Linked DNA regions of Parashewanella spongiae. The protein of the gene in region 1 purifies or fractionates together with the protein of each later gene. This does not show direct contact. Links are inferred from orthologs where the notes say so. Each region holds a gene or a part of one and is shown in the gene's direction. Other genes may lie near its edges.

What was found.
Region 2: the proteins of dsbC (region 1) and E2I05_RS08540 purify together in Escherichia coli (affinity purification with mass spectrometry, with the first as the bait; 2 studies listed by BioGRID). This does not show direct contact. The link is inferred for Parashewanella spongiae from one-to-one orthologs.

The regions. Positions count from the first base shown.
Region 1 is NZ_CP037952.1:4,811,083-4,818,538, forward strand. The notes cover bases 2,766-5,482. They hold dsbC (bifunctional protein-disulfide isomerase/oxidoreductase DsbC), read left to right. Parts: upstream 2,766-3,619; coding sequence 3,620-4,345; downstream 4,346-5,482. Other genes in these bases: xerD (site-specific tyrosine recombinase XerD), read left to right, coding at 2,766-3,427; recJ (single-stranded-DNA-specific exonuclease RecJ), read left to right, coding at 4,427-5,482. Also shown: brnQ (branched-chain amino acid transport system II carrier protein), read left to right, coding at 1-583; brnQ (branched-chain amino acid transport system II carrier protein), read left to right, coding at 1,133-2,470; more of xerD, read left to right, coding at 2,498-2,765; more of recJ, read left to right, coding at 5,483-6,151; E2I05_RS18990 (hypothetical protein), read right to left, coding at 6,257-7,447. UniProt on the Escherichia coli protein: Acts as a disulfide isomerase, interacting with incorrectly folded proteins to correct non-native disulfide bonds.
Region 2 is NZ_CP037952.1:2,237,382-2,245,080, forward strand. What follows is about bases 2,389-5,348. They hold E2I05_RS08540 (FKBP-type peptidyl-prolyl cis-trans isomerase), read left to right. Parts: upstream 2,389-3,607; coding sequence 3,608-4,090; downstream 4,091-5,348. Other genes in these bases: E2I05_RS08530 (lytic murein transglycosylase), read left to right, coding at 2,389-2,657; E2I05_RS08535 (helix-turn-helix transcriptional regulator), read left to right, coding at 2,660-3,532; E2I05_RS08545 (prohibitin family protein), read left to right, coding at 4,815-5,348. Also shown: E2I05_RS08520 (hypothetical protein), read right to left, coding at 131-784; E2I05_RS08525 (DUF2750 domain-containing protein), read right to left, coding at 1,005-1,376; more of E2I05_RS08530, read left to right, coding at 1,467-2,388; more of E2I05_RS08545, read left to right, coding at 5,349-5,699; E2I05_RS08550 (alpha/beta hydrolase), read left to right, coding at 5,703-6,377; E2I05_RS08555 (bifunctional metallophosphatase/5'-nucleotidase), read left to right, coding at 6,741-7,699. UniProt on the Escherichia coli protein: Folding helper with both chaperone and peptidyl-prolyl cis-trans isomerase (PPIase) activities. Chaperone activity prevents aggregation of unfolded or partially folded proteins and promotes their correct folding.

The DNA.
Region 1 (7,456 bases):
GTTTGTTTATATTTCTTTATTTATATTAGGATCTACGGCCGGAGAATTGGCCACAAACACTGAGAATGGTGGCCAAATCCTAACAAATTATGTTGATTCACAATTTGGCTCTGTAGGTTTATTACTGCTCTCCACCGTTGTTTCTTTGGCATGTTTAACCACGGCTGTAGGTCTCATTGTTGCCTGCTCTGAATTTTTCGAAGACTTGGTTCCAAGCTTTAGTTATCGCCCACTTGTTATTGTATTTAGTATTATTTGTGCCACTGTGGCTAACGTAGGTTTAAGCCAATTGATCAGTATCAGCATTCCTGTATTAGTCTCGATTTACCCTGTTGCTATTGCTTTGGTTGCTATTACTTACATCACACCAAAACTTTCCCGTCCAGCATTCTCTCATCGTCTGGTGTTAAGCGTTGCGTTAATATTTGGTGTTATCGATGGATTAGGCGCCGCGGGTGTTAATGTTGACATGTTCGATTTTTTACCTCTATTTGCACAGGGTATGGCATGGGTCATTCCAACCTTAATTGCTATGCTCGTCTGCTTATTTTTGCCAAAAAAGGTATTAACACAACCAGCGTAGTTTTAATTATGCTTGAACATTATGCATGTCAGAAAGTTCTGACATGCATAATGTTCTGAGCTTATACCAATTACAGCAATTAAATGCTCAACTCAGAGCTATGTATGTGCTCAAAGTGCTATCGAAATTGATGAAGACATACTTGTTACCGACAAACAAAACTGTCGTTATTACATTGCTACGTCAAGACAATTTTGAGAAGTACTCTTTATAAACCAAAGTGAGCACATACAAGCTCCCGAAGGGCAAGGCTAAAGGGTTCCATTACTGCGTTACAAGCACTTGAATTACTCCGACAAAAGCACGAAGTGCGTTGAACGCCAGCTTTGTATGGCGGCCGTTAGGCTATATAGTACTTCGAGCTTGTGCCTTGCACTGAAACCCTTTAGCTCTTGCTGAGTGAGAGATTAATTACTGTAATTGGTATTACCCTCAAGATTCAAACTGAACAATTCCTGACACATTCACAAATAACTCAACGTTAAACTGTGTAACAACTAACAACTTCACTATATTTATTTACCTTAATCCTTCAGATGTACGCCCATTTTGTCAAAAGCAATCGTTCCAAGAATTGATATTATTGGTCTTTCCCTTATGGCTTTTGGGTTTATTTTTGGAGCAGGAAATTTAATTTATCCTTCTTTCATTGGATTTCAGTCAGGAAGCGATTTGATTTCATCGATGACTGGCTTTCTTATTTCAAGTAATGGCTTAACCGCACTGGCTTTTATTGCTATCGCAAAAAATCGGGGAGAATTAACTCGCTTTCTCCCTCAACAAATAACGATGATTTTTACTGGGGCAATATTCATCACTTTGGGACCTCTGATTGCTGGGCCAAGAACTGCTCTTGTTACCTATGCCATGTCAATTAAGCCCTTTATTTCTTATTTCTTATTCAGTACTGCTCATTTAAGTTCAACACACTTAAACAGCACGATAGATATTCCTCAAGTAATTTCAATCTTATTGTTTTTCGCTTTGGCCATGTTATTTGCACTTTCACCGGGTAAGTTAATTGATAATATAGGAAAAAAAATGACCCCGATCCTCTTGTGTATCATCAGTGTTATCTGTATTTCAGTGTATTTTTTACCAAACAAACCACTTTTATCAAGTGTAAAAGGCAGTCTGTCCTTTCCTTTTGTTCACGGATTAAAAACAGGCTATGCAACTCTTGATGGATTTTGTGCTCCTGTTTTTGGTTCAGTGTTACTTAATAGCATGAAAGAAAAAGGGCTCACAAATAGACAACAAAGCCATTACTTAATTAAAGCCGCCATTGCCGCTACGATTATTCTCTTGATCATATATGTATCACTATTTTTTGTTGGTGCAAGTGTATCTAACTTAGCCGAGGGAGCCACCAATGGCGGTCAAATTATATCGATTTACACTAAGTTGCACTTTAGCTTTGCTGGAGAATTAATATTAGCGAGTGTGGTATTGCTTTCTTGTTTAACTACCGCGATAGGTTTGATTGTTGCTTGTGCCGAATTATTTGAACAATGGCAGTCATTTTTTTCCTACCATCAATTAGTCATCATTGTAAGTCTGCTATGTGCATTAACGGCAAATATTGGTCTTGATACATTAATGACACTCACAATGCCGGTGTTAACATTTTTATATCCACTCGTCATTTCTATGGTAGCAGTTACTTTGATCCAACCTTACTTAAAACAACCAGCATTAACCCAACAACTTGTCTTTATTGCGGCAACCATTTTTGGGCTAATTGATTGTATAGAAACTTCTGGCTTTCACTTATTTTGGCTTGAAGTAATTCCATATAGCCAACAAGGAATGAGCTGGATATTACCTACTGTATTAACCATTTTCAGCTGTTTAATGCTGCCATCAAAAGAAAATTTACCCGCCTAGTCAAATTAACGTATACAATCTTGCTTAATGGCACTCTACTTTGTAACCTTTGTGAATAAACATCAATATCAAATCGACCCACTCATTGATACATTTCTCGATGATTTATGGTCAAACAATGGACTCAGCGATAATACATTAGCCTCCTATCGTACTGATCTGCGTCACCTTGATAAGTTTGTTCAACAAAAGCGTGCTTCACTGACCACTGCTACTCGTGCTGATATACAAGATTTTCTAGAAAAACGTTTCAGTGACGGTGCATCTAATGCCAGTAGTGCTCGGTTACTCAGCAGCATGCGACGATTATTTCGTTACTTACTCACAAAAAAAATCATTACTGAAGATCCAACAGCCTTGGTTCAATCGCCTAAACTCTCAAAACGATTACCAGAAAGCTTGACGGAAATCGAAGTCGAAAAGCTACTAAACGCCCCTTCGAATAACGATCCAATCGAAGCTCGAGATGCCGCGATGCTTGAGCTATTATACGCTACCGGGCTTAGAGTCAGCGAATTAGTATCATTAACAGTTGAGCAACTAAGTTTACGTCAAGGCGTAGTGAGGATAACTGGTAAAGGAGGCAAGGAGCGCTTAGTCCCGTTAGGAGAAATTGCCACAGAGCAAGTTGAACAGTACATAAACTTTGTCAGAAATGATTTATTAAAGAATAAACCTTCTGACGTGTTATTTCCTTCTAAACGCGGCACACAAATGACCCGCCAAACTTTCTGGCATAGGATCAAAACGTACAGTATCCGCGCTGGTATCAACGCCCATTTATCACCACACACATTAAGACATGCTTTTGCCACTCATTTACTTAACCACGGGGCCGATCTCAGAGTAGTACAGCTTTTATTAGGTCACAGTGATTTGTCGACCACACAAATATATACTCACGTGGCTAATGCTCGATTACAAGAATTACACAGTGAACATCATCCTCGTGGTTAGTACAACATTGCCAGAAAGCAGCGAAAGCATTTGATTATTAAACTATTAAACTCATGCACTTTCATTGTTTACAGGTATAATTACCTGAATAAAGAATCCTTCATTTGCTTTAGTTAAAATAAGCTTGTAACTTTTAAGCAAATACTCAGGTCTAAAATATAAGACTCTAAACCAGTTAGATTAGGACAATCCATGAAGTTACCCCGTATTTTGTCATTGTTAAGTATATTAGCTGTGACTTCCGCCTTCGCCGCAAACCAGACAGTATCATTACCTGACGCTGATGCAATTAAAGCCAAACTTCAAAATTCAATTGGGGTGAAAGTCATCGCGATGCAAGACTCGCCAATTAAAGATCTTTATCTTGCTATGACAGATCGCGGCATACTGTATATCAGCAAGGACGGCTCAAAAGTGTTGCATGGCAACATGTACGATTTAAATAATCGCATGAAAAATTTAACTGAAGCCGCCATGGCGAAACCAAGAGTTGAACAGCTTAAAAAGTTTGAACCTGATATGTTGGTCTATAAAGCTAAAGACGAAAAACACGTGATAACCGTATTCACAGACATCACTTGTGGTTACTGTCGTAAATTGCATAATCAAATGCAAGAATACAATGATGATGGCATTACAGTTCGCTACTTAGCCTTTCCTCGAGCAGGAGTTCCCTCTAGTGTAGCTAGCGAAATGGAAGCCATTTGGTGTGCCAAAGATCCGCTTAAAGCTATGACCGATGCTAAAGCTGGCAAAGACGTTACCAATAAAAGTTGTAATGCTAACATTGCCCAGCAATACGAATTAGGGCAAAGCTTTGGCGTAAATGGTACGCCTGCTATTGTTTTAGATGACGGCACGCTCATCCCAGGTTATCAACCGCCTGAACAGTTATTGAAAACCATAGAAAACCACTAAAAAATCCGCTAGGATTTGGAAAAGGCGGCTTAAGCCGCTTCTTTTTTATGTTCTTCATTCTTGATCAATTTGGAACTTTCTGTGCATTATAATGTTATTCGTCGTCCAAATGTTGATGACTCACACCTGCCTGCAACCTTACCATTTTTATTAAAACAGCTGTACGCACGCAGAGGGGTTACTGTCAGGGACTGTAACAGCAGCCTAGCGTCGTTATTACGTCCTGATACTATGAAGGGTCAACAACAAGCCGCAACTTTAATTTGTGACGCTATCGAATCTAACAAAGCCATCATCATCGTCGGTGACTTTGATGCCGACGGCGCGACATCAACTAGCATTTGCTTATTGGCGCTGAAGATGATGGGTGCCAAGCGTGTCAGTTATCTCATTCCAAATCGCTTTGATTACGGTTATGGTTTAAGCCCTGAAATCGTTGAAATTGCCGCTCAACAAGGTGCCGAACTGCTCATTACTGTTGATAACGGTATATCTTCCATTACCGGTGTTGCTGCAGCTAATCAACTCGATATCCCAGTAGTGGTTACTGATCATCATTTGGCTGGAGATACCCTTCCTGAGGCGGCAGCCATTGTCAATCCAAACCAACCTGACTGCCCTTTTGCCAGTAAGGCTATTGCTGGAGTTGGGGTTGCCTTTTATTTAATGAGTTCAATTCGTGCTGAGCTTAAACGTCGAAATTGGTTTGAATCTCAACACATCATTGAACCTAATCTTGCTATTTTATTAGACATTGTCGCATTAGGAACCGTCGCCGATGTCGTCCCTTTAGATTCAAACAATCGCATCATCGTCGAAGCGGGTTTACGCCGAGTTCGATCGGGTCGCTGCCGAGTAGGGATCACAGCCTTGCTTGAAATTGCTAAAAGAAATCCACAACGAGTAGTTGCATCCGATTTTGGTTTTGCTGTAGGTCCTAGACTTAATGCCGCTGGTCGGCTTGATGAAATGTCACTCGGTGTAGAATTGTTACTTTGTGAGGACATCAATAAAGCACGTACCATGGCCGCTGAGCTTGATGGCTTAAATCAAGAACGCCGTGAAATCGAAGCGGGGATGCAACATGAAGCCCTCGCAAAATTAAAACAACTCAATATTAATGACGACAACCTGCCCCAAGGGTTAGTCGTATATCAACAAGATTGGCATCAAGGTGTGATCGGCATTTTGGCTTCACGCATTAAAGACAAATACCATCGTCCCGTTATTGCTTTTGCTCAAGCAGAAAACGGTGAAATAAAAGGTTCAGCGCGCTCTATCAAAGGTGTGCATATGCGAGACTTACTTGAAAAGATAAATACTCTGTCACCTGATTTGATCATCAAATTTGGTGGTCATGCTATGGCTGCGGGACTGTCCATTAAAGCAGAGGCCATATCAAAATTTGAACAGTTATATCATCAAGTAATCGCTGAAACCGTTACTCCAGAATTACTCACCGGTGAGCTTTTTAGTGATGGTGAATTAGCCGCTAACCAGTTGGAAATAGAAACCGCCGAAATGATCCGTTATGCAGGTCCATGGGGACAAGAGTTCGAAGAGCCTTGTTTTGATGGTCGCTTTACTATCATCCAACAACGCTTAGTGGGTGAGAAACACCTTAAGTTGGTGCTTGAAACTGAATGTGGCAGTAAATTAATTGATGCGATAGCTTTTAATATTGATCTAAAGGCTTGGCCAAATTTACAAGCAAAGAAAGTTGATGTCGTTTACAGCTTAGAGATCAACGAATTTAGAGGTAACCAAAGTTTACAGCTTATGGTGAAGCAGATTAGCGCCGTTTAATCTCAGTAGGGTAAATTCCTCGCCGCTTGCGGCGGACTAACGTCTTTATCTAACTAATTGATACCTCGCCCCTTGGGGCGGGGTGATTCATTGCTAGGGCGAGCCCTAAGAGCGGCTAACAATACTGCTTCTTCTTGAACTGACTCTAGAAGTTGGTACCGATTTTCCTTCGGCTTTTAGTTTTTCTGCTTCAAGGGTTTTTTTAGCGCTTTGATTAGTGACTAAATCATATTCACCGAAATCTTCCTCATCCATAAACTCATCCATTAACTCCTGTTCTGCAGCGGCTTCTTCCGCTAGGCGATGTTGTTCTATGGTATCAGCTTCCCGCTGAGCTTCATCAGCCCTTTCTTTTTGGGCTTTCTTGTCATCTGCAAATCTTCTTAGGTTTTGTAATCTTGAATTGAAATCATCGGATAGCTTGCGCTCTTCTCTGGCAAACCAATCGTCCTGGACGCCATCACTGGATTTAGGTCCTTGAGGTCTGAGTGTTTCGTGATCACTTAATTCAATATCACGCCCATGCAGCTTATCGTGAACATTTTTTCTAATTTCTTGCAGTCGTACTGGATCAATATTACGTTCAAGATTCTCAGGATGTTTTGCGTAAGGAGCTGTATGCACAGCGGTAAATGGTGCTACAACTAGGCGAATACCCAATGAAATTCTGTCGGCATACTTTTCTCGTTTTTGAGAGTCTTCAACACCGAAACGTTTTTGCATTACGTTGATCAGTTCAGCAAGGCTATCACCACGATGTGTAAAACCCTCTTTACCATTCGCTCGATTTCGCCAGTCTTTAAAGGACATACCAGCATCTATGGCTGACATAGTAAATGAGCCACCAGCAACGACCAATAAGATGGCTCCGCCACCACCTGTTGCTAAGGTCAACACCACTGCCCCCGCCAGTAATCCTGCTGAATACAACAAAGTTAACATACGTTCCATAAACTCAGTTCGTGAAAAATCGGCATTCATCATCCGCATCATTTTTTCTGACGCGGCTTGTTGTTCTTTGGCTTGCGTACGAATAGCTTCGTGATCGGCTCTGATCTTTTCTTGAGTATCGAGTTTATGGGAAGTCGTTTTTAATGGAGGAAGCGGAACAGTCTTTGGTTGAAAGCTCACACCTGTCACTGGCCGAGTATGTTTAGGATCAACGTCGTTATCTAAATTCCTTCCAAGGTCAATTTGATCAGGTATCCCAGCTTGAGATTCCAGCCCCATCGCATCTAAAGTCGGAGAATCACTGTGGACAACTGGTGGTTTATTGATTGGAGGAACACTCATCATTTGACCTCA
Region 2 (7,699 bases), 2.6 Mb from region 1 along the record:
ACCGCACAAGCTCTGTCTTGATAAAGCGACCAATTTATCGCTGCAAAAATAATCACGAAAGATAAACAGCCCCTAGAAATAATAATATTTAAAACGGACGCCTGAGAACTTTAAGAGGATAAGTTTTAAATTAATGCTCAAGTGAAAAAGGTGAATAAACGGGTGGTTTTACCCAATTAATACCAATCACACCAGAACCTAAACGTCCTCCATGAGGGCCATATTTTAAGTTACCATTTTCATCAACAACTCTTTTTATCTCTTGATCATCTTTAATGCTAATTGAGAATTTTATGTTGCCTGAAAATGTACGAGCTGAGTTTTCTTGTTTTCTAAATGCGCATCCACCGTCATAATAATTATACTGATAATTGGCGCTTTTAGCCGCTCCTTCATCATACGCCATAGCGCATGCTGCGATAGGTGAGCTCTTAACAGGGTTTATAGTAACTGAGCTTAGTTCATTCATAGCTAATGAAACGACAAAACCATTTTCATAAACCTTCCCATCTTTTTTATATGGGATGTTTTCAAAATTATATTGATAGTAAATAGTATCATCAGCGTAAGAGAAATTATGGTCATCTGCACTTTCACTTTTCACTAATGTGATGTCACAAAGATCGTACCCAAGGACGAGTTGGTATGGGTCATCAACTGTACCGCTTCCTTTTTTAAGAGGTGTACCAGGGTCACCTAAACACGGGTTAGCAGCATATGCGAATGGCGTAGCAATGGTAAAAAATAGTAATAATAAACTTTTTAAATTGAAAATTGATTTCATGGACTTCACCTTAGTTATTAATACTTACTTAGAGTACTGAATTTGAATGTGTATCCAGCAAGGTAGATGACTATGAATGGCGTGATAAAGTCTTTTTAAGTATATTGATATACTTATTTGAAATAAAAAAAGATATATTTTATATGTGACTGAAAAGTAAGTGATTTAACGGTAAGGCTGAAGTTTTAAAATCAACAACTTTACCGTATATTAATTCGAATTAATTTTCTTCGGCTTCAGCCTCTATTTCAACGAAGTGTTTTGCAAGTTCAATTGGATCAATCTCAGTATGATCATTATTGTGCATCCAATCTAAACCTACCATAACGTCATCATCATTGAGATCACTGACCCAAAACTCTAAGAATTCAGTTACAGTAATTGCCGCTGGTTTGTAGTCTTCCCATTCGTCAATGCAATGTTGTTTTGCTAATTTCTCACTCGACCAAATAGGCATTGTATCTGTGTCTTCGAAATTTGGGGAGTCACAGACAACCCAACCTTCACCGGTTTCGTCCTGTAATGCCCAAAGCTTCTGGCTTTCTTCGATACTTGCGACGAAAGTGGTCAGTGTTGGTGTGATCTCTGTCATAGTGTATTCTCATGGAAATTAATGTTCGCAGACATTATACCTTATCGTTATGATAATGTAGATGTAGGTTGTGATGGAGTTTTGCTGTTAATGAAAAAAATACAATTATTAGGGTTACTCTTTTTTTTCAGTGTCTCAAGTAGTTATGCTGCAGAGAACGATTTTCAATCATGTGTAGCCAATTTAACTAAAAAGGCTAAAGCCGAAGGTATTTCTAACAAAACCATCGAAGAAACACTAGCTATAGTAAAGCCTAAGCCACAGGTTATTAAGCTGGATAAAAAGCAGCCTGAGTTTTCAAGTACTTTTGCTGATTATTTCAATAAGCGTGTTACTGATTGGAGGATTAATAAAGGTAAAATATTGTGGAAAACCCACCATGAATTGTTAAAAGAATTAACGGTAAAATATGGTGTTCCAGGACAATACATATTGGCTTTTTGGGGGCTTGAAACCAACTATGGCTCTTACAAAGGGAACTTACCTGTAATTGACTCATTAGTTACCCTTGCATGTGATCCACGTCGAGCAAAGTTCTTTTCTAAAGAGCTTATCCAAGCGCTTAAAATTAAACAACGATATGGGTTCGCCTACAAAGACATGAAAGGTTCTTGGGCAGGTGCAATGGGGCATACTCAGTTTATGCCCAGCACGTACGCAAAGTATGCCATTGATGCAGATAAAGACGGAAAACCTGACTTATGGAATAGCTCAACAGATGCCCTGACTTCTGCAGCCTATTTCTTGAATCAATTAGGTTGGAAGAGAGCTGAGCGATGGGGGCGAGAAATTAAGCTGCCAAAAGAATTTGATTATACCTTAGTGGGGGCTCAACAAAAAATGCCTTTGAACCACTGGAAACTTAACGGCGTGATGAAAGCCGATGGCAGTCAATTAGCTGTGGCCGATATGAGCGCTGCTGTATACCTGCCTGCTGGTCATACAGGCCCAGCTTTTCTTGGGTACAATAACTTCAAAACCATCATGCGTTGGAATAATAGTGAATTTTACGCTATTGCAGTAGGGCACTTAGCGGATCGTATTGTTGGTGCGCCGCCACTCAGTGTCGCACCACCTGTCAATCAACGATTAAAGCGTTCAATGATAAAAGAGTTACAACAAAAGTTAGCCAATCAAGGCTATGATGTTGGGGAACCAGATGGAATTTTGGGCAATAAAACATCTAACGCCCTGCAAGCGTTTCAAAAATCCAAAGGCTTGATTGCTGATGGTTTTCCTGATGCAACTACATTTGAATCTATTGGTATTAAAAAGGAATAAAGATGGCGGAATTAACTCTGGATGAGTTGAGTTTTGAACAAAAGCAGCGATTAGCATTTATAGATTTTAGTCTCCAATATTTTGGTCATATATCGGTACAGGATTTAGTTTCAAAATTTGCCGCTGGCTTAGCAGCGACGAATCAAGATTTTCACATATACCGTTGCTTAGCAAAAGATAATATGCAGTTGAACCAGCAATCTCATCAATATTTTCGTTTGCCTAGCTTTGCTGCGCTGTTTAACCACGATGCTGGATCAGTCTTGCATGGTTTAGCCAAAGGTTTTGGTGATGGCTTGTCTCAATCGGTGGCGCCAAGTCAAGTGTGTTTTGATGCGATTAGTCTTATTCATCCGGATACAAATGTAATTGCGACCATTATGAGAGCAATTCAGCACCAAAAAGCAATCCGCGTGACTTATGTGTCTACCTCTTCAGGTGAAAGTCAGCGTGAAATTGTACCTCATGCATTAGTGAATAATGGGCAACGCTGGCATATAAGAGGTTATGATCGCGTTCACAAACGTTTTGCTGACTTCGTAATAACTCGAATTAAAAATATTAATGGTAGTGACTCTGAAGTAAAAACTGAAGAAAGATCAGATGCCGATTTAAATTGGCAAAAAATGGTGTTATTGAAACTCATTCCGCATCCGTCATTAACATACCCAGAAGCGATTGAACTTGATTATCAGATGAAAGATGGTGAGCTTGTTATTCATTCCCGCTCAGCCTTAGCCGGTTATCTGTTAAGACAATGGAGTGTGGACTGTTCTAAATCACATCATTTTAATAGCGGTGTTTGTCAATTGGCACTCAAAAATCACAACATATTGCAAGATATCGAACACACGAGCATAGCTCCAGGAGCCTGATTATGGGTATAAAGATTGGAATTCGGACGTGGCTTTGTTAATCTGCGGCTCAAAATATAGAGACTAGGAATGATAATGGCGATTGCTGACGATCAAGTTGTAAATTTTAATTACACGCTTCGTGATGAACAAGGCGAAAAAATAGAAGCTAATGACAAAAACGAGCCATTGGCTTATCTTCATGGTCACAATAATATGATGCCAGGTATTGAAAAGTCAATCAGCGAGCATAGTGTTGGTGACTCGTTCACAGTGACACTTCCAGCATCTGAAACATATGGTGAGCGTCTAGAAGATGCAGAGCAACGGGTTTCTGTAAAACATCTTGTTGGTGCCAAAGTTTGGAAAGCTGGAATGCCAGCATTGGTCAACACAGATCAAGGTCAGCGCCAAGTTACGGTAGTTAAAGTGGGTAAGTTTATGGCAACAATTGATACTAACCATCCGTTGGCCGGTCGTGAATTAACTTTTGATATCGAAATTGTTGACAGTCGCGAAGCTACAGCTGAAGAAATTGCTCATGGACACGTACATGGTAAAGGCGGACATCAACATTAATTTTAATGATTAAAACATGAGTAGCATCTGAGTAGGTGCTATTTTTATCTTGTTTTCTCTGATTTATACCAATTACAGTAATTAATCTCTCATTCAGCAAGAGCCAAAGGGTTTCAGTGCAAGGCACAAGCTCGAAGTACTAAGGGACGTGGCGGAAGAATGTATACCAATTTTATCGTCACTCCTGCGAACGCAGGAGTCCAGAGTCTTTGGTTAATTTGGGCACAAGTCGCTGGATACCTGCGTTCGCAGGTATGACAAATTAAGCGTTGAAATTTAAATTGGTATTATTTGAACTGCGACATCCCTAATTACCTGTCGATAAGTTCTTTGATAATTATTGTGCTCAGGATTAGTGCTATACAAGACGCAATGTAGGGCGCATAGCCGTAGCTATGTAACCGAAATTGCAACACCGTAGAGTGCTGAAACTGGGCACTAGAAAATCTTAAGAAACTTATGATCAGGTACTTATATCCCCTAACGGCCGCCATACAAAGCTGGCGTTCAACGCACTTCGTGCTTTTGTCGGGATAATTCAAGTGCTTGTAACGCAGTAATGGAACCCTTTAGCCAATTTCGATTGCACTTTGAGCACATACATAGCTCTGAGTTGAGCATTTAATTACTGTAATTGATATTACTTCTCCTAAATAATCCATCTTTGTTGTCAAAATGTAGATAGCTGGTAAAGTAATCCCACCAAAAAGAAAGGGAAGAATAAATGGCTATCACGGATAAATTTTCAAGCAAACAAATTTTTAAATTTTTACCGATTGTTGCAATTATTATTGCAGGTATTAATGCATACTACACGGTAAATGAAGGACACGTTGGGGTAATTAAACGGTTTGGAGAAGCGAAAGATCAACAGCCTCCAGGTTTGCACTTTAAGATCCCATTTATTGAAACCGTCGAAATGATTGAAGTGCGCACACGTAAAAATGCAGAAAAAATGGCATCAAGCACTAAAGAACAAATGCCTGTTACCATAGAAGTTTCGGTTAACTGGACAGTAGAAAAAGAAGCGGCTCTCGATCTCTTTAAGCGTTATGGTGGTTTAAGCCAATTTGAACAACGTATTCTAGATCCTCGTTTTAGAAGTGCAACTAAAGATACCATTCCACAATTCGAGGCTGAGCAATTGATCCAAGATCGAGCGTCAGCAATTCAAGGTATAGAACGACGATTAACCGAAGAAATGGCTGGTTTTCCAGTTATCGTTGATAACATCCAGATTGAAAATATCATCTTACCTGCGAAATACATCAGTTCGATTGAAATAAAACAAACGGAAAAAAACCTTGCAGCAGCTGAAGAGCATAAATTAGAACGTCAACGTTTTAAAGCTATGCAAGCAGTCAATACAGCAGATGCAGAAGCACAAAGTATTTTAAAGGTCGCTGAAGCCGATGCTCAAGCTATTTTGCTAAAAGGCAGAGCCGAAGCACAAGCTATTGAGGCGAAAGCCAAAGCACTTAAGAATAATCCACTTATCGTTAAGCTTACAGAAGCGCAAGCATGGGATGGGAAGTTGCCAGCAACAATGCTAGGCAGCGGTACAATGCCAATTATGGATTTGCGCAACTCACAAGAAAAAGGAAACTAAAAAATGTCACTAGACTCCAATGAAGCCATTGTTGTTGAACCTGATACAAAAGCAACAGCATGTGTTATTTGGTTACATGGACTCGGCGATTCTGGCGCAGGTTTTGCGCCAGTTGTTCCAATGTTAGGTTTACCACAAGATCACTCAGTCCGTTTTATTTTTCCACACGCACCAGAGCAGCCTGTAACTATCAACGGCGGAGCTGTTATGCGTTCGTGGTATGACATAAAAAGCATGAACTTACTCGAAAGGGCAGATCTGGACGGTGTGAAACAGTCTGAATTAAAAGTAAAACGTTTTATTGAATCTCAAATGGACTCAGGGATTCAATCAGAAAACATCATCTTGGCAGGTTTTAGCCAAGGTGGGGTGCTGAGCTTGTTTACAGGTTTACGTCTTCCATACAAATTAGCGGGCATCATGGCGCTATCATGTTACTTGCCAGCTGGAGATAAATTGCCAGAAGGTATAAATGAAGTAAATAAAGATACACCAGTTTTACAGCATCATGGACAGCAAGATCCAGTAGTTCCTGTAGATGCAGGGAAAATGGCGAACACGGCATTAATTAATGCTGGTTATTTAGCCGAGTGGAAATCGTACCCGATGCCGCACAGTGTTTTACCTCAACAATTGGCTGAAATTGGTCAATGGTTAAGCAAACAGCTTAATGTTTAAAATGATATCTACAGCATAGAGAAAAATTATAAATATTGGTCACTGTTTGTTTTATAAAATAATTAACTACGGTTGTTAATTTGTTTTTTAATTAATAAATTTAGGTGTTTAAGTTAAATATTTGCTTGAACACTTTTTAAATAGATGGTGTTTAGTTAAATATTAAATTACTTGTTTAAAATTAAAGACAGTAAGGTGTTAGTTATTTTAATAAAAATAATAACTTAGTTCACACTTCTTACTTTTTATTGTCACAATTTAATGACTCTTGTTGTTATTATGCGCCCCAATGAATCGATATGACTTCATATAAATAAAAGCTAAAGAATAATTTTAGCGATATAAAATCAAGGGGTTGATAAAATGAGTAATGCATTAATTAAAGGCTTAGTTGCTACCGCAGTTTTAGCCGCGTTAACTGGTTGTGGAAGTGATAACAAATCAACAACAGAACCTACACCAGTGCCGCCTATCGATACAAGATTTGATATGACAATCGCACATATCAATGATGTCCATTCTAATTTTGATGCACATGATTTCGATTTCACTGCTCAAGTCGATGAAGCCGACTTTAAAGTGAGAACTCAAGCTGGCGGTTATCCTAGAATCACTAAAAAACTCAAAGATCTACGAGCTACTGCTGAAAATAATGAACAGCCATTTCTAGCGTTATTAGGCGGAGACGCTTTCCAAGGCTCCCTATACTTTAGTTTACTAAAAGGTGAAGGTAACGCTCGATTATTGAATGAAATGAAACTTGATGGCATGGCTATCGGTAACCATGAATTTGATTTAGGCAATGGGCCATTAATTGACTTTATTGAAAAAGCTAACTTCCCATTACTAGCTGCAAACATGGACACCAGTAATGATGCAGATATGGACGCACTAGATAATTTAATGCCATATATCATTAAAGAGTTTGATGGCGTTAAAGTTGGTGTATTCGGACTTGTTTTAGAAGACCTAGAGACGATTTCTTCACCTGGTGAAAATTTAATTTTCAATAAAGAAATTGAGTCTGCACAAGCGACAGTTGATTCTCTTGCAGAACAAGGCGTTAATAAAATAGTTATGGTGAGCCACATCGGAGTGGATCGAGATGTTAAAGTAGCCGAAGGGGTTAATGGTATCGATGTAATCGTGGGTGGCCATTCTCATTCTCTACTAGGCGATTTTACGAATATTGGACGTGGTAGCTCTAATGTTGCTTATGCACAAATGGTTACTAATCCAAACGGTAATACGAAGACTTGCATAGTTCAAGCAGGTCAATATGCAGAAGCAGTTGGCAAAGTTGATGTCTCATTCTCAAATGG